DNA from 4 places in the Mesorhizobium sp. PL10 genome. Region 3 is predicted to be linked to each of the others. Evidence: predicted binding sites of a transcription regulator. Region 3 holds the regulator's gene; each other region holds the start of a gene.
What was found. Region 3 encodes PhoB, which activates phosphate uptake and scavenging genes when phosphate is short. Its sites were predicted from a motif close to TGTCATNNANCTGTCAT; they were not measured.
Positions count from the first base shown of each region.

Region 1: a site for PhoB is predicted at 2,055-2,071, ahead of phnF (phosphonate metabolism transcriptional regulator PhnF). Genes of this name have one in related genera too.
Region 2: a site for PhoB is predicted at 1,899-1,915, ahead of ACWGTO_RS25775 (NAD-glutamate dehydrogenase). Genes of this name have one in related genera too.
Region 4: a site for PhoB is predicted at 2,432-2,448, ahead of ACWGTO_RS27290 (RNA degradosome polyphosphate kinase). Genes of this name have one in related genera too.

Region 1 is NZ_JBSKBR010000001.1:599,117-603,325, forward strand. Features, by position in the region: gene ACWGTO_RS03005 (carbon-phosphorus lyase complex subunit PhnI) at 1-899, opposite strand, end outside; gene phnH (phosphonate C-P lyase system protein PhnH) at 901-1,512, opposite strand; gene phnG (phosphonate C-P lyase system protein PhnG) at 1,512-1,973, opposite strand; gene phnF (phosphonate metabolism transcriptional regulator PhnF) at 2,108-2,842, shown strand; gene ACWGTO_RS03025 (zinc-binding alcohol dehydrogenase family protein) at 2,864-3,880, opposite strand; gene ACWGTO_RS03030 (ABC transporter permease) at 3,937-4,209, opposite strand, start outside.
Region 2 is NZ_JBSKBR010000020.1:4,639-8,847, forward strand. Features, by position in the region: gene ACWGTO_RS25775 (NAD-glutamate dehydrogenase) at 1-1,896, opposite strand, end outside; gene ACWGTO_RS25780 (peroxidase-related enzyme) at 2,031-2,594, shown strand; gene ACWGTO_RS25785 (hypothetical protein) at 2,598-3,038, shown strand; gene ACWGTO_RS25790 (YciI family protein) at 3,219-3,542, shown strand; gene ACWGTO_RS25795 (LysE family translocator) at 3,621-4,209, opposite strand, start outside.
Region 3 is NZ_JBSKBR010000001.1:318,943-323,151, forward strand. Features, by position in the region: gene pstA (phosphate ABC transporter permease PstA) at 1-241, shown strand, start outside; gene pstB (phosphate ABC transporter ATP-binding protein PstB) at 259-1,083, shown strand; gene phoU (phosphate signaling complex protein PhoU) at 1,125-1,829, shown strand; gene phoB (phosphate regulon transcriptional regulator PhoB) at 1,846-2,535, shown strand; gene ACWGTO_RS01625 (ROK family protein) at 2,536-3,777, opposite strand; gene xylF (D-xylose ABC transporter substrate-binding protein) at 4,048-4,209, shown strand, end outside.
Region 4 is NZ_JBSKBR010000024.1:17,672-21,880, forward strand. Features, by position in the region: gene ppx (exopolyphosphatase) at 1-73, opposite strand, end outside; gene ACWGTO_RS27290 (RNA degradosome polyphosphate kinase) at 73-2,274, opposite strand; gene ACWGTO_RS27295 (zinc-finger domain-containing protein) at 2,512-2,757, shown strand; gene ACWGTO_RS27300 (FAD-dependent monooxygenase) at 2,778-4,013, shown strand; gene ACWGTO_RS27305 (TIGR02117 family protein) at 4,042-4,209, opposite strand, start outside.

The sequences.
Region 1 (4,209 bases), 280 kb from region 3:
TCCTTGGCGCGCAACGCGCGGTCGCATAGCGCCATCGCCATCGCCTTGCGCTCGCTCTGGCCGAAGACGAGGCCATAGCCGCGGGTGAATTGCGGCGGCGCCTTGGCCGAACCCTTGAACTGGTTGACCATCTGGCATTCGGTGACGCGCACTGTGCCGAGTGGCACGGCGAAGGGCAGTTCCGGCACGTCGAGCTCCAGCTCGACCTCGCCGATGCGGACTTCGCCGACAAAGGGGTGGTTGCGGGCATAGCCGCGCTGGGTGGAATAGCCCAGCGCCAGCAAAAACCCTTCATCGCCGCGTGACAGCGCCTGCAGGCGGATGTCGCGCGCCATCGGGAATTCCAGCGGCTCGCGGGTGATGTCGCCGGGGACATGGTCCTGAGGCATGTCGCCATCCGGCTCGATCAGGCCTTCGCGGGCGAGGATCGCCGAAACGCGCGGCATGGCCTGCGCTTCCGTCTCGCGCCGCAGCGGTTCGGCGACATCGGCGCCGGCGGCAAGCTCGGGGTCGAGCAACCGGTGCGTGTAGTCGAAGGTGGGCCCAAGCAACTGGCCACCGGGCAGGTCCTTGTAGGTTGCCGACACGCGCCGCTCGACCAGCATGGCGCCGGTGTCGATGGGATTGCTGTAGCCGAAGCGCGGCAACGTGGTGCGGTAGGCACGCACCAGAAAGATCGCCTCGATCATGTCGCCGCGCGCCTGGACGATGGCGAGTGCGGCCAACTCGCGATCATAGAGCGAGCCTTCGCTCATCACCCGGTCGACGCCGAGCGCCAGCTGCTCGACGATCTGGTCGAGGCGCAATGCCGGCACCGAACGATCGCCGCGCCGGCGGTCAGCGAGCAGGCTGTGGGCATTGGCGATAGCGGCCTCACCGCCTTTTACCGCGACATACATTTTACGCCTCCATCGTCTTGATGCGCGTCGTTCGCGGCAGGCAGGCGACGCCGTCGGGCGCTGCCAGGACGATGTCGACGCCGCGCGGAAAGCGCCCGATGTTCTGCTTCCACTGTTCGACGAAATGCCGTGGCATTTGCGCCGGCGCGATGGTCGCGCTGGTTTCGATGCCGGGACCTTCGAGCAGCAGCGGGGCGCCGGAGGTGAGGTCGCTGACCCGCAGGATCAATGTCGTCGAGCGATCGGGATAGTCCTGCGTGCCTTGCGAGAAACCGTCGAGGGCTGCCATCTCCGCAGGGTTGGCGATCACAGCGAAATGCGCATCGGCCGGCGTGTTGGCGAGCGGCGCGCCGGTGTGGAAGCCGAGCCAGGATTTCACCGCCGCGGACGCCTGCAGAGCAGGGTCGAGCCAGAGTGGGGTATCGTTGTCGCATAGCGCCAGCGCGATGGCGCCGGCGGTTGCCGACAGCGGCGCCGGCGGGCGGGCGAAGGCCGGCAAAGGCTGCACGCTGCCCGGTCGCGCCATGGCGTCCATGACCGCGCGGAAGACTGTCTGGGCGTTGAACACCGGATCGGCGAAACCGCCATCGATCGATTGGGCTGCGATATCCATCAGTCTTCCCCGCGCACCATGGTGAAGAAATCCACTTTCGTTGCCGCCGTCTCGGCGCGGCGTTTTTCACGCGCCTCGCCTTGGGCAGCCCGCAACGGCGCCACCAGCGCGGTCTCGACCGTCTGGCGCTGCGCGGGATCCTGCCAGAGCGCGTCGGCGATCGCCGCCAGCTTCGCCTTCTTGCGGTCGCGGCCGAGCATGTAGCTGTGGCCGACCTGCCCGCTCGGCAGCCGCACAGTGGCACGGGTCACCGTGGCTTCACCGACATTGAAGGGCGCGCCGCCGCCGCCGATGCGGCCGCGCACGGTTACCAGGCCGGTTTCCGGCCCACGCAGAAGTTCTGCTTCCGAGGTCAGGCCGGCCCCGTTCCAGAGCCGGGCGATATCGTCGCCGCTGGCCTGCGCCAGCGTCGCCATGACGGCTTTGCGCTCGACCTGGTCGCGCGCTTCCTGTCCTCGCATGCAGCAACTCCCTGACTATGTAAAATTTGTCTAGTGATATAGACAACTATACAAATTATACCTATTATCTAACCCGTGTCCATGACGGGTGGATGACAGGGGCGTGATCGGGGGCAAGAATGGCCGGGCAAAAGATGGTGAGCAGTATTGAACGGCGCAGCGGCGTCTCGCTGTGGCGGCAGATCGCCGACCAGATCCTGCATTCGATTGCCGCTGGCGACTTTGCCGAGAATGCCGTGCTGCCGCCGGAGGTGGCGTTGGCCGAACGCTACGGCGTCAATCGTCACACGGTGCGCAGCGCCATATCAGCCCTGGTGCAGGACGGCGTGCTTCGAGCCGAACAGGGACGCGGCACATTTGTGCTGTCGCGCAAACGGCTGTCCTATCCGATCGGCGCGCGGACGCGGTTTTCGACGGGCCTGCAAGGACAGACGTCGGAACGGCATATCGTCCTGCTTACATCAGTGGTCGAGCCGGCCAGCCAGCGCGTCGCCGAGGGGCTCGGCCTTGCCAGGAGCACCGAGGTGATCCGGCTGGAGACGCGCGGCGAGGCCGATGGACGGCCGGTGTCGCGCGCTGCCAGCTGGTACGAAGCAAAGCGTTTCGCCGGCATCGAGAAGGCGATGGCCGAGACAGGATCCATCACCGCTTCGCTCAAGCACTTCGGCATCGACGATTATCTCCGGCAGTCGACTGTTCTGTCCGCGCGCCACGCCGATGCCGCCGACCTCGCCGATCTCGATCTGCAGCCGGGCGCCATCGTGCTGGTCGCCACCGCTGTCAATGTCACGCCGGACGGTCAGCCGATCCAGTTTGCCGAAACGCGGTTTCCGGCCGAGCGGGTGGAGCTCAAGCTATCGGCACTGTGACCAAGGGCTCGAGACGGCAAGCTATCCGACCTCGATGACCGCCTTGATCAGGCCGGATTTCTCATGCGCCCAGCGAGCCAGATCGCGCGGTGTGCCGGCGAGCGTCGTGCGATGCGAGACGAGCTTCGCCAGCGGCACTGCCCCGCTTAGGATCGAGGCGGCGACGTGGTCGAAGTCGGCCTTGAGCGCATTGCGGCTGCCGACCAGCGTCATCTCACGTTTGTGGAACTCGGGGTCTGAGAAAACGATATCGTCCTTGACGACGCTGACCAGCACCAGCATGCCGCCATGCGCGACATGAGCGAAGGCCGACTGCACGGAGGCGGTGTTGCCGGTGGCATCAAAGACGACATCGAAGCCCTCGCCGCCGGTAGCGTCCCGCACCAGCTCGGCTGCCGCTTTTTGTGAGCCGTCGAGCGTCGCGAAGCCGAGCTCGTTTGCGGCGAAAGTCAGCCGCTCGCTGCTCATGTCGAGCAGACTGACGTCGAGCCCGGCGATACCGGCGAAGATGGCCGTGCCGAGCCCGATCGGGCCGGCGCCGATCACCAGCGTGCGGGCACCCGGTTCGGCGCGGGCGCGGCGAACGGCATGCGCGCCGATGGCGAGGAATTCGACAGCGGCGGCGTCCGCCAACGACAAGCCGTTGGTCGGATAGAGATTTTGTGCCGGGACAAGAATTTGCTCGGCCATGGCGCCGTCACGATGGACGCCGAGCACCTCGATCTTGACGCAGCAATTGGGCTTGCCGTGCCGGCAGGCGATGCATTTGCCGCACGCGAGATAGGGGTTGATGACGACCGGTTCGCCGATGGCCAGATCGACGCCTTCGCTGGCCTCGACGACGGTGCCCGACACCTCGTGGCCCATGATGCGGGGGTAGGCGAGGAACGGGTGCTTGCCCTCGAAGATGTGGTAGTCGGTGCCGCATATGCCGACATGGCTGACCGCGACCAGCGCCCAACCCGCAGGCGGCGCGCCGGGTGCGGCGCGATCTTCCAGGACAAGATCGCCGGGCGAGCGGCAGATAACGGCTTTCATTCAGCAATTCCAGTGTTCAAAAAGGCGCCGGTCCGTCGAGCGGACCGGCGGGAGGATTATTTGCCGCGACGGCGCAGGCCGTCGAAGTAGACGATGACGATGATCAGCACGCCGGTGATAATGCGCTGCCAGAAGGCGTTGACGTTGAGCAGGTTGGCGCCGTTGTTAATGGTGGCGAGGATGAAGGCGCCGAGCAGCGGTCCGTGCACCGAGCCGACGGCGCCGAACAGCGAGGTGCCGCCGATCACCGACGATGCGATCGCCTGCAGCTCCCAGCCCTCGGCCTGGGTCGGGTTGCCGATGCCGATGCGCGAAGCCAAGAGCACGCC
Region 2 (4,209 bases), on a different contig from region 3:
CACCGACAGGAACGCGTCCTCGAACAGCGCGCCGCCATCGGTGAGGTCGATCGGCTTGCCGTAGCTGTTCTCCAGCTCCATGTCGTGGACGAAGACAGTGTCGCCGCTGTCCTCGTCAACCTCGAACGTCCGCTCGCTGATGACGCGGAAGCCGATGTTTTCCAGCACCGGCACCCGTCTGGACAACGCCACCGGGCTGCCGTGATGATAGATCTTCAATGCCGCCTGATGCGGTTTCTGCTCGCCATGGCGATAATAGTCGATGGCGATCGGATTGGCGGCGCTGATTTTGGCGATGCGCCCGGCATCGGCCAGCGCCACGCTCGCGCTGAAGGAATCGCGGTAGCTCTCAGGAAACCGCGCGGCGATAGCCTTCAACGCCTGATCGCTGCCGCCGGCCTCTGCCGCATCGGCCAGCGCATCGTCCCAGGTGCGCACGATGTCGCGGATCGCCGCCTCGACGGTCTCCTGCTCGACCTTCGGCGTCTTGCCACCGGAGCGGCCGATGATGAAATGCACGCGCGCCAGCCCGCCTTCCGGGAAGGCCGGATAGTAAGCCGACAAACGGCCTTCGAACACTGTCTTGAGGTAGGTGCCGACCTTCTCGCGCACGACGCTGTCATAGCGGTCGCGCGGCACGAAGACGAGGATGGAGACAAAGCGGTCGAACTGGTCGACACGCACCAGGGCTCGGACGCGCGGCCGTTCGACCAGGCCGAGAATGGCCGCGGCGTGCTTCTTCAGGATCGGCACCGGGACCTGGAACAGTTCGTCGCGCGGATAACTCTCCAGGACGTTGATCAGCGCCTTGCCGGAATGGTCGTGGCGGTCGAAGCCCGACTTGGCGATGATGGTTTCGGCCTTTGACCTCAGATACGGGATCTTCATCACCGAGCGCGTGTAGGCGGTCGAGGTGAACAGGCCGACGATGCGCAATTCGCCCGACAATGCGCCCTTGGCGGTGTAGGTCTTGACGCCGATATAATCGAGATAGATGCGGCGGTGCACCAGCGACTTGGCGTTGGCCTTGGTGACGATCAGCGGCTCCGGCCCATGCAGGAAGGCTCGGATTTCCGGCGTCGTCGTCACCGCTTCGGTGCCGCGCCGCAGCACCAGCACGTCGGGGTCGGAGAGGATGCCGAGGCCGGGCTTGTCGGCACGCTCCAGATTGCCGCTCTCCGCGCCGCCAGTGTATTTGAACTCGCGCATGCCGAGGAAGGTGAAATTGTCGTCGCGCAGCCACTCCAGGAAGGCGATCGCCTCGGCGACGTTCTTCTTGTCGAGCGGCACGGCGGAATAGCGAAACTCGGAGATCGCCTGGTCGAGGCGGGCGAGCATCGGCTTCCAGTCGCTGACCGCGGCGCGGACTTGGTTCAGCATCTTGCGCAAGCGATCGGCGAGCGCGTTCCCCTGCTCCGCCGTCAGGCGCGGGATGTGGACATGGACGACGCTCAGCCGGTCGAGGGTGCTGTCGTCCTTGATGACGCTGCCGTCGCCGAGAATCTCGTCGACGCCGGCCTTGCCATGGCGCACCACGATGACCGGATGGGTGACCAGAGTCGGCTCGCCGGCGGTCTCGGTGATCTCGCCAAGGATCGAATCGAACAGGAACGGCATGTTGTCGTTGACGACGGTGATGACCGTCATCGGCCGGCCCTCGCGGGAGACGCCCGACTCGGCATCGACGGCGACGACGCTCTGGCCCTTCTTGTGGACGGCGACCGCCCGCCCGGCCAGATCGGCGGCGCGCTGAAGGTCGGCGGCGTCATAGGTGGCAATGTCTTCCGCCGGCGCGCGTGCCAGCAGATAATCGGCGAGACCGGCCGACTTCTCGTCGGGCTTCGCCGCTGCACTGGCTTTTTTCTTCGGCTTAGCTGCGGATTTCACGCTCGCCATGATGTCCTCCTCCCGTCACATGCTTTTACGACTATGGTAGCAGATGACCGCCGTTTGGCGACAAAGGTTTGACGGCTCGCTAAAAATTATCGGAATTCGGCGGCCAGGCCGTAGAGAACGAGGAGGAAGACCCCATGTCCGGCAAGATCAGCGCGCTTGACCTCGGCATCGCGGAGCTCAGCGAGGCGACAAAAGCCTATTTCGCCAAATGCGAGGAAAAGCTCGGCCTGGTGCCCAATGTCCTTCTTGCCTATGCCTTCGACGAGAAAAAGCTGCGCGCCTTTACCGACACCTACAACGATCTGATGCTGGGTGAATCCGGCCTGTCGAAGCTGGAGCGCGAGATGATCGCGGTCGTCGTCTCCTCGATCAACCATTGCTATTACTGCCTGACCGCGCATGGCGCGGCGGTGCGCCAGCTGTCCTGCGACCCGGCCTTCGGCGAGATGATGGTGATGAATTTCCGCGCCGCCAATCTTTCACCGAAGCAGACAGCGATGCTGGAGTTCGCCGTCAAGCTGACCGAACAGCCGGCAAAGATCGTCGAGGCTGACCGGGCAGCGCTACGCAACGCCGGCTTCACCAACCGCGACATCTGGGACATCGCCTCGACCGCCGCCTTTTTCAACATGTCGAACCGGGTGGCGGCGGCGATCGATATGCGGCCGAACGACGAATACCACGCCATGGCAAGGTGAAACATGACGATAGACACGTCAGGCAAGTGGTGGGTTGGCAGCGACCCCACCGACATCGCAGAATACCTGGAAGCGTATGCCTCCGAAGGATCTGAGGTCAACGAATTCCGGCTTGCGCGATGCAAATGCGGTTCCACGTCATTTCTTCTTGATGCCGACGATGATGAAGGCGTGGCGCGACGAACGTGCACGGTCTGTGGGTCCCAACATCCTATCTGCGATAGTGAGGAGTTTTGGGGAGAATCCAAGCCTGAGCGCTTTGCGTGCATTGAGTGCGGTTCCGAAGCCGCAAACATCGGCGTCGGTTTTTCTATCTATCCAAATCGCGATGGCATTCGCTGGCTTTATGTCGGGGTTCGATGCTCGGTCTGCGGCGTCTTGGGATGTTTCGCCGGCTGGAAAATCGGCACGTCTGATAGCATGGACCTAATAGAGAAGGTCTAGCTCCCGAATAGCCAAGAATCAGGACCGAACGCGACTCTCCCACGGTAGCGGTCGCTTCTATCGCCCAGCCGCGCCGTATTAGCGGTCTCGCATCCCGTTGCTTGTTTGCCCGTTTGGTCCGATGATCGGCAGGCGGCATGACCGCGTGCCGGTTCGAGCCGCTCACCTAGGGAGGAGAACATGGCGAAATTTCTCTATGTCTATCATGGCTCCGGCAAGATGCCGACCGACGAGGCCGAGCGGAAAGCCTCGATGGACGCCTGGACCGGCTGGTACGGCAAGCTTGGCTCGGCCGTCGTCGACGGCGGCAATCCGGTCGGCAAGTCGAAGATGGTGCTGCCCGGCGGCAAGGTCGAGAACAATGGTGGCAGCAGTCCGACCGCCGGTTACACGATCGTCGAAGCGAAGGACATCGACGATGCCGTCGCCAAGGCAAAGGGTTGCCCGATCCTGATGGACCCGGCGTTCAGTGTCGAGATCGCGCCGATCATCGAAATGATGTGACCCGATCTACCGAAGGTCATCGAAGCAAAAAAAGATCCCGCCTTTCGCTGATGCGATCCTTCGGTTTGGGGTCATGCCCTATGACCGCGCTGCGATAGCTGCCGCGGCGCCGGCCATTGTGCCGGCGCTGATACGGTTGGCGATCTTCATCGCCCGCTTGCTCTTCAGCAGCTTGCGCGCCTGCGAAGCCGCCAGCACCCAGGCGAGATCGATGGCGATGAGCACCACCGCCATCGTCGCCGTCAGCTCGACCCAGCCGATGACGCTGACCGAAGCGAGGTCGATGATGGTCGGCAGCAACGCCAGATAGAACATCATGATCTTGGGATTGCCGAGTGTCACCGCCAGGCCGGCAAAGAACAGCTTTGTCGCCGAATCCTCACGCGGCATCTCGCCTTCCCTGGCCTCGACCGGCGCGGTCCACATCTTCCAGGCGAGGTAAGCGAGATAGGCGACACCAACCCATTTCACGACGACGAAGGCAAAGTGAAAGGTCTGCGCCACGACAGCCAGCCCGAACACCGCCAGCGACAGCCAGATGCCCTCGCCGATCCACATGGCGAGCAGGAACGGAAACACATCGCGAAACCCTTTCGAGATGACACGGGCAACCAGCGCCGCGATCGATGGGCCGGGCGAACCGGCAGCGACGAACAAAGCGGCGGCG
Region 3 (4,209 bases):
TGCGCTCGGCGAAACAGCGCCGCTGCTTCTGATCGGCATGGTCGCCTTCGTCGCCGACTATCCGAAGACGCCTTTCGATCCGGCGACCGCGCTGCCGGTGCAGATCTACATGTGGGCAAACGAGGCTGAACGCGCTTTTGTCGAGCGCATGTCCGGCGCCATCATCATCCTGCTCGTCTTCCTCATGGCCATGAACATCACCGCGATCGTGCTTCGGCGCCGGTTCGAGCGGCGCTGGTAGAAAAAAGGCAATTTGGTATGAACATCATGACCGAACAGTCCCTTGAAAACGCAGTGGGCGACAAAATGAACGCCAAGTCGAACGAAGTCATCAAGATGCGCGGCGACAAGGTCGGCGTGTTCTACGGCGAGAAGCAGGCGCTGTTCGACGTCAATCTCGACGTCCGACAGAACCAGGTGACGGCGCTGATCGGCCCGTCCGGCTGCGGCAAGTCGACCTTCCTTCGCTGCCTCAACCGCATGAACGACACCATCGATTCGGCGCGGGTGACGGGCAAGATCACGCTCGACGAGGACGACATCTACGACAAGAACATCGACGTGGTCGAACTGCGCGCCCGTGTCGGCATGGTGTTCCAGAAGCCCAATCCGTTCCCGAAGTCGATCTACGAAAACGTCGCCTACGGTCCGCGCATCCATGGGCTTGCCAAGCGCAAGTCCGACATGGACCAGATCGTCGAATCCAGCCTGAAGAAGGCGGCGATCTGGAACGAGGTCAAGGACCGCCTGCAGGAGCCCGGCACCGGCCTGTCCGGCGGCCAGCAGCAGCGTCTGTGCATCGCGCGCGCCATCGCTGTGTCGCCGGAAGTGATCCTAATGGATGAGCCCTGCTCGGCGCTCGACCCGATCGCCACCGCCCGCGTCGAGGAACTGATCGACGAACTGCGCCAGAACTACACGATCGTCATCGTCACACACTCGATGCAGCAGGCGGCGCGCGTGTCGCAGCGCACGGCGATGTTCCATCTCGGCTACCTGGTCGAGGAGGGCGCCACCGACAAGATGTTCACCAACCCCGACGACAAGCGCACCCAGGATTATATTACCGGCCGCTTCGGCTGAGTCGTCCAGCGGTTGAATTTTCAGGCACGAGGACCAGGATCATGGGTGAACATACCGTCGCCTCCTTCGATGAAGAACTGGGGCAGATCAGCAAGCTGATCCGCGACATGGGCGATCTGGCCGGCTCGATGGTCAGCGGCTCGACCAAGGCGCTGCTCACTTCGGACAATGCGCTGGCGCAGCGGGTGGTTTCCGACGACGCCATCATGGACGCGCGCCAGCGGGAGCTCGACGACCGCGCCATCACGCTGATCGCCAAACGCCAGCCGATGGCCAACGATCTGCGCGCCGTGGTCGGCTCGATCCGCATGGCAGGCGACCTTGAACGCATCGGCGACCTCGCCAAGAACATCGCCAAGCGTGTCGGCACCGTCGGCTTGAGCGTCACGCCGCGCGACCTGTCGCATTCCATCGATGCGATGGCGCAGCTGGTGCTGATCCAGGTGCAGGGCGTGGTCGAGGAATATGCTGCCGCAGATGCGGCAGCGCTGGCGAAGCTCAGGAATGACGACGAGCGCATCGACGTCAAATACACCTCGGTGTTCCGCGAGCTCTTGACCTACATGATGGAAGACCCGCGCAACATCACGGCCTGCACGCATCTCCTGTTCTGCGCCAAGAACCTGGAGCGCATCGGCGATCATGTCACCAACATCGCCGAAAATGCGTATTATGTGCTGACCGGCCAGCAATTGCCCGCCAATCGCCCGAAGCAGGACGAAACGGCGATGGCCACATCGCCCTGATAAAGGTGAACTGCTGATGATTGCGCCACGCATCATGGTCGTGGAGGATGAGGAGCCGCTGGGCGTGCTGCTCCGCTACAACCTCGAATCCGAAGGCTACCAGGTCGAGGTGGTGACACGCGGCGACGAGGCCGAAATCCGGCTGCAGGAAAATGTTCCCGACCTGCTGGTGCTCGACTGGATGGTACCGGCGGTGTCCGGCATCGAGCTGTGCCGGCGGCTCAGAATGCGGCCCGAGACGGAACGGCTGCCGATCATCATGCTGACCGCGCGCGGCGAAGAGAGCGACCGGGTGCGCGGCCTGTCGACCGGCGCCGACGACTATCTGGTCAAGCCGTTCTCGACGCCGGAGTTCATGGCGCGGGTGAAGGCGCTGCTGCGCCGCGCCAAGCCGGAAGTTCTGTCCAGCGTGCTCAAGGTCGGCGACATCGTGCTCGACCGCGAGTCGCACCGGGTCTACCGCAAGAAGAGCGAGATCCGGCTCGGGCCGACGGAGTTCCGGCTGCTCGAATTCATGATGCGCCATCCCGGCCGTGTGTTCTCGCGCAGCCAGTTGCTCGACAATGTCTGGGGCGAGACGATCTATATCGACGAGCGCACGGTCGACGTGCATGTCGGGCGCCTGCGCAAGGCGGTCAACAATGGCCGCATGCCGGATGTGATCCGCACCATCCGTGGCGCGGGGTATGCGATCAGGGAAGACTGATCAGGCAACGCTCTTTCCAGCGCCCGCTCGCGCCTGCACGCCCGGCGCGAAAATCTCCTGGTCGACAAAGGTCAGCGCGCGCATGGCGCAGCCTTCGCGGATCAGCGGCAGCTCGTTGGGCTCGGTGTCGAAGGAGATCGACTTCGAGTGCTGGCCGCCGGCGGTCTGGGCAATCGCTTCGCGCAATGCCGGTTCGATCAGATCGAACGCGGCGGCGCTGACGCCGACCATGGCGACCGGTGCTGGATCGATCAGCGCGAAGAGGCTGCCGAGGCCGAAGCCAAGCGCCTCGCCGGCCTTGCGATAGGCTTCGCGCTCGGGCCCATCGGTCTCGCGGGCACGTGCAGCCAACGCCCGCATGTCGGCGTCGCCGACATCGACCGGTTCGGCATCCTCGCTCATCATTTTGGCGCTGCGCCAGATGGCGTAGTTGCCGGCATAAGCCTCGACGCAGCCGCGCCGCCCGCAGCGGCACAGCGCGCCGCCGGGCCGATGGATCATGTGGCCGAACTCGCCGCCGGAGGAATGCGTGCCGGTAAACAGTTCGCCCTTCAGCACCAGCCCCATGCCGATGCCGTGCGAGAGCAGGATGGCGATGAAATTGTCGCGGTAGCGCTCAGGCTGGCGCCATTGCAGCGCCACTGCCATCATGTTGCAATCGTTTTCCATGGTGGCCGGAATCCCGAATTCCGCTTCCAGTATGTCGGCGAAGGCAATGTCGGTCAGCGGCGTGATCGGCGACCACAGCATGGCGCGCGCCTGCGAATCGGTGATGCCCTGGATGCCCATGGCAATGCGGGCGATGCTCTGGACATCGAGGTCGGGGTCCTCGAGCCGCCGCCGCACGATTGCCGTGCATTCGCCGATCAGCTCGTCGCGCGGCATGGTCAGCGTATCCAGCCGGCGCTGCTCCTCGGCGACCACCTGGCCGGCATAGTCGATGACGGTGACGGAAAGGAAATTAAGCGACAGCACCACGGTCATCACCGCCGCCGCTTCCGGATTGAGGCCAAGGCCGACTTGCGGCCGGCCGCGTTTCAGCGCGCCGGTCTCGCCTGGCTTGCTCTCGGCCAGGATGCCTTCCGCAATCAGGTCGGACGAGATTGCCGATATGGTCGAATGGCTGAGGCCGGTGGTCGCCGCGATCTCGGTCCGCGACGGTTGGCCGGCCCGGCGCACGGCCGAAATCACCATCGCGCGGTTGCGACGGCGCAGATCGTCGTGGCGGATTCCAACCGACATCTTTCTTTTTTCCTCCCGGTCCTCCTCCCGCCTCATGATAGTGACGGCGGTCGGTGACACCAGCAAATATTGGCAGAAGCAGGCCGCGCTGTCATTGTTTATTGCGAGCCTCGAAAAAATTCGCTGAGGCCATCAGATTCCATCAGAATCGATGTTGACAGCGTCTCGCCGTTGGACCAGTATTTTTTCGAGGCTCGAAAAAATAGAGCCTCTGTGTGCCGGCCTTCGGGCCAGTTTTGTCGCGCCGCGCGCGGCGCAGGGAGGATTATCATGAACAGATTTGCAGCCGCCATGCTGGCGGGTGTCGCCATGTCGCTGACGCTGGTGTCGGTCGCGCAGGCGAAGGACAAGGTCATCGGCGTGTCGTGGTCGAACTTCCAGGAAGAGCGCTGGAAGACCGACGAAGCGGCGATGAAGGCGGCGATCGAGGCG
Region 4 (4,209 bases), on a different contig from region 3:
TCGAGTTCGAGCCGATGTCGATGATGGACAGCGGTCGGCGATCCTGAAGCCGGCCCTGGGAAGTTGCAATCATCAGCCGGACGCTGCAGCGTTTTTCTTGCGGCGCTTGAACTGCGCGATGCGCTTGGGCGCATGCGACTTCAGCGCATCGCCCCGTCCGGACAGGCTAGGATTGGTCATGAAATATTCCTGCGCGTTGAACGGTTCCTCACCCTCCTCCAGCACCACGCGCCGGGAGGTTCCGTCAGCCAATACGTCGAAACTTTGCTGGTTGTCCATGATGTTGCCCAGCATGATCTGGCCAAGTATCTGTTCATGCACAGTTGGATTGGTGATCGGCACCATGGTCTCGACACGGCGGTCGAGATTGCGCGGCATCAGGTCGGCCGAGGAGATGTAGACGATCGCCTCGTCCGAGGGCAGGCCATGGCCGTTGCCGAAGCAATAGATGCGACTGTGTTCGAGGAAACGGCCGACGATCGACTTGACCCTGATGTTTTCCGACAGGCCCGGCACCTGCGGCCGCAGGCAGCAGATGCCGCGCACGACGAGGTCGACCTCGACGCCGGCGCGGCTGGCGTCATAGAGCGCGTCGATGATGTTGGGATCGACGAGCGCATTCATCTTCATCCAGATGCGCGCCGGCCGGCCAGCCAGGGCATAGGCGATCTCATCGGCAATGTGCTTCAGGATGCGGCTGCGCAGCGTAAACGGCGAGATCGCAATCCGCATCTCGTCGGTCGGCTCGGCATAGCCGGTGATGAAGTTGAACAGTTGGGCGACGTCGCGGGCAATCGTCGGATCGGTGGTGAAGAAGGACAGGTCGGTGTAGATGCGCGCGGTGACCGGATGATAGTTGCCGGTGCCCAGATGCACATAGTTGCGCAGCTTGCCGTCTTCCCTCCGCACCACCAGCGACATTTTCGCGTGCGTCTTCAGTTCGAGGAAACCGAACACGACCTGGACGCCGGCGCGCTCGAGATCGCGCGCCCAGCGGATGTTGGCTTCCTCGTCGAAGCGCGCCTTGAGCTCGACCAGGGCGGTCACCGACTTGCCGGCCTCGGCGGCATCGACCAGCGCGCGCACGATCGGGCTGTCGTTGGAGGTGCGGTAGAGCGTCTGCTTGATCGCGACCACTTCCGGATCGGCCATCGCCTGGCGCAGGAACTGCACCACCACGTCGAAGGATTCATAGGGGTGATGGACGACGATGTCCTTCTCGCGGATGGCCGCGAAACAATCGCCGCCATGTTCGCGGATGCGCTCGGGAAAGCGCGGATTGTAGGGCCTGAACTTGAGGTCGTCGCGCGGCACGGCGACGATCTCGGAAATCTGGCTGAGCGCCAGCGGGCCGGTCAAAACGCTGATGCGGCTCGAAGAGACGCCAAGCTCGCCTGCAACGAAGTCGCGCAACTCGCCGGGCATCAACTTGTCGAATTCGATGCGGATGACCGAACCGCGGCGGCGGCGCTTCAGCGCCGTCTCGAACAGGCGCACGAGGTCCTCGGACTCCTCCTCGACCTCGATATCGCTGTCCCGGATGATGCGGAAGGTGCCGGAGCCCTTGACCTCGTAGCCGGGGAACAGCTTGCCGATATAGAGGCCGACCGCCTCCTCGAGCGGAATGAAGCGGACGTGCTGCTTGCGGTCGGGCAGGCGGATGAAGCGCTTCAGTGCCACCGGCAGGCGCAGAAGCGCGCTCATCTCCTCGCCATTCTTGCGATGGCGCAACTGCAGCGCCATCGAGAAGCCGAGATTGGGAATGAACGGGAATGGATGCGCCGGGTCGATCGACAGCGGGGTCAGCACCGGGAACACCTGGTCCTGGAAATGGTCTTCCAACCAGACCTTCTCGTCCTTGGTCAATGCATCGCGGGTGATGCTCTCAATGCCTTCCTTGTTGAGCAGCAGCATCAGCGCCGACAGGCTGTTCTGCTGGTCCTCCTGCAGCCGCTCGACCTCGCGCAAAAGCTGTTCGAGCTGCTGCTCGGGCGTGCGCCCGTCGGGGCTCTTGAGCGCGATGCCTTCGCGCACCTGGCCGGCAAGGCCCGCGACGCGAACCATGAAGAATTCATCGAGATTGGCGGCCGAGATCGACAGGAAACGGACACGTTCGAGCAGCGGATGGTGCTCGTTTTGCGATTCCTCGAGAACGCGCCGGTTGAACTGCAGCCAGGAGAATTCGCGGTTGACGAAACGGTCGGGATTGCCGCCCTCGGGGCTCGCCACCTCGATGTTGATGAATTCGCTCTGCACCGGCTTCAGTTCATTCATGGTTTCCTGCCTGCAACCGTTCCTTTTGGAGCACCGCATATGCCGAGATGGCCATGGACGCTCTAACATCAATTTGTAACGCGTGATCCGTCGCGGAATCGCTCGGCTTCCGGGGTCATGCGCTTAACCGGCTCAACTTATCCTCTGCCAGCCTTTTGCGACAGTTTCATTTCATCGATCTTGCAAACAGAGCTGTTATGATCCAGATGCAGACGAGACTGCGTTAAGGAGACGATGATGGCAGGCGGTTCCATTCCCCATTTCCAGAACGATGCCGGCCATCCGGCGATCGACATCGGTGTCAGGGAATTCATGTGCACCGGCGCCAACCCACCTTTCGATCATCCACACGTGTTTCTCGACATGGGCGACGACAATGAAAAGGTCTGCCCTTATTGCTCGACGCTCTACCGCTATTCGGCGAAGCTGAAGGCGACGGAAACCCAGCCGCCCGGCTGCCTCTATATCGACCAGGCCGCCTGATCTTCCGCGGCAAAGCGCCGATGGAAGACGTCAGGTCCCGGCAGGTCATAATCGCCGGGGCTGGCGTCGCCGGGTTGACGGCTGCCCTCGCCTTCGCCGAACGCGGGTATCCGATAAAACTGTTGGAACAGGCGTCGCGGCTCGAAGCGGCCGGCGCCGGCATCCAGCTTTCGCCCAACGCAACGCGCATTCTTCGAAAACTCGGCGTGCTCGACCGGCTGCTGCCGGCGGCCTTGCGGCCGGAAGCGGTGGCGCTGAAGGACGCGGCGACGCTGCGCGAACTGGCGCGGGTGCCACTTGGGCAAGCGGCCGAAGCGCGCTGGCAGGCGCCGTATCTTGTTGCCCACCGCGCCGATCTGCAGGCGGCACTGCTGGCGCAAGTCGCAGAACAGCCTGGGGTTGAGCTCGTCACCGGCGCGCGGGTCACAGGTATCGCCGTCAACGCGCAAGATGTTGCCGTGACCGCCGAGGTGGATGGCCGCGCGATCGAGGCACGCGGCCGGCTCCTGGTCGGCGCCGATGGCGTCTGGTCATCGGTTCGGGCGCAGCTTACGAGTAAGGAACCGGCTTTCGGCAAAAGCCGCTTCTCGGGCGAACTCGCCTGGCGGGCCACAGTTGCGGCCGAGAGTGCCGCCGGAGAAGCCTTTGCCGCCATCGCCGCCGCCGACTGCGTCACCACGTTCCTGCACCCCGGCTTCCACATGGTCGCCTATCCCGTCAGCGAAGGTCGCGCCTTCAATCTCGCCGCCTTCACCAAGGGCGAGCGCATTGCGGAGAGCTGGTCGGGCCATGCCGACCCAGCTGTTCTCGACGGCGCCGCGCGCGGCACAGCGCCGGGCCTGGCGAAGCTTGTGGCGCTGGCCGGCCCCTGGACGGCGTTTCCGATCCATACCGTCGAACAAACGCGGTGGACGAGCCCGCAAGGCATCGCGCTGATCGGCGACGCCGCGCATGCGATGACGCCGTTTGCGGCACAAGGTGCGGCCATGGCGATCGAAGACGCAGCCACGCTTGCCGCCATCGTTGCCGATTTCCCTGCCGATCTGGCTGGGAGTTTACAGATCTGGGAGAACCTGCGGCGGCCCCGTGTCGCAAAGGCCGCACGTCGCGGCGCCGTCAACCGCCTGGCCTGGCATGCTGCGGGGCCGGTGGCGTTGGCGCGCAACCTGTTCCTGAAGATGCGCTCCCCGGAAAAGCTCGCGGCCGATTTGGACTGGCTCTATGGGTGGGAGCCGCAGAAAATCATCCGGCGCTAGACGTCGTCGGGATGCCTACCGTTTTCAGCTAATTGTAAAGCCGCATCGACAGGCTGAGCGACATCGGCAGCGGGTTCCACCAGCCGGTGCGAAGGCCGGCGGTGCGCAGACCCGCAGCCGTCCAGGTGTTGCAGCCGACCAGCGCGTTGAAATGGCCGTTCGCCTCGTAGAAGCGGTCAAAGCTGGAATAGGCTGC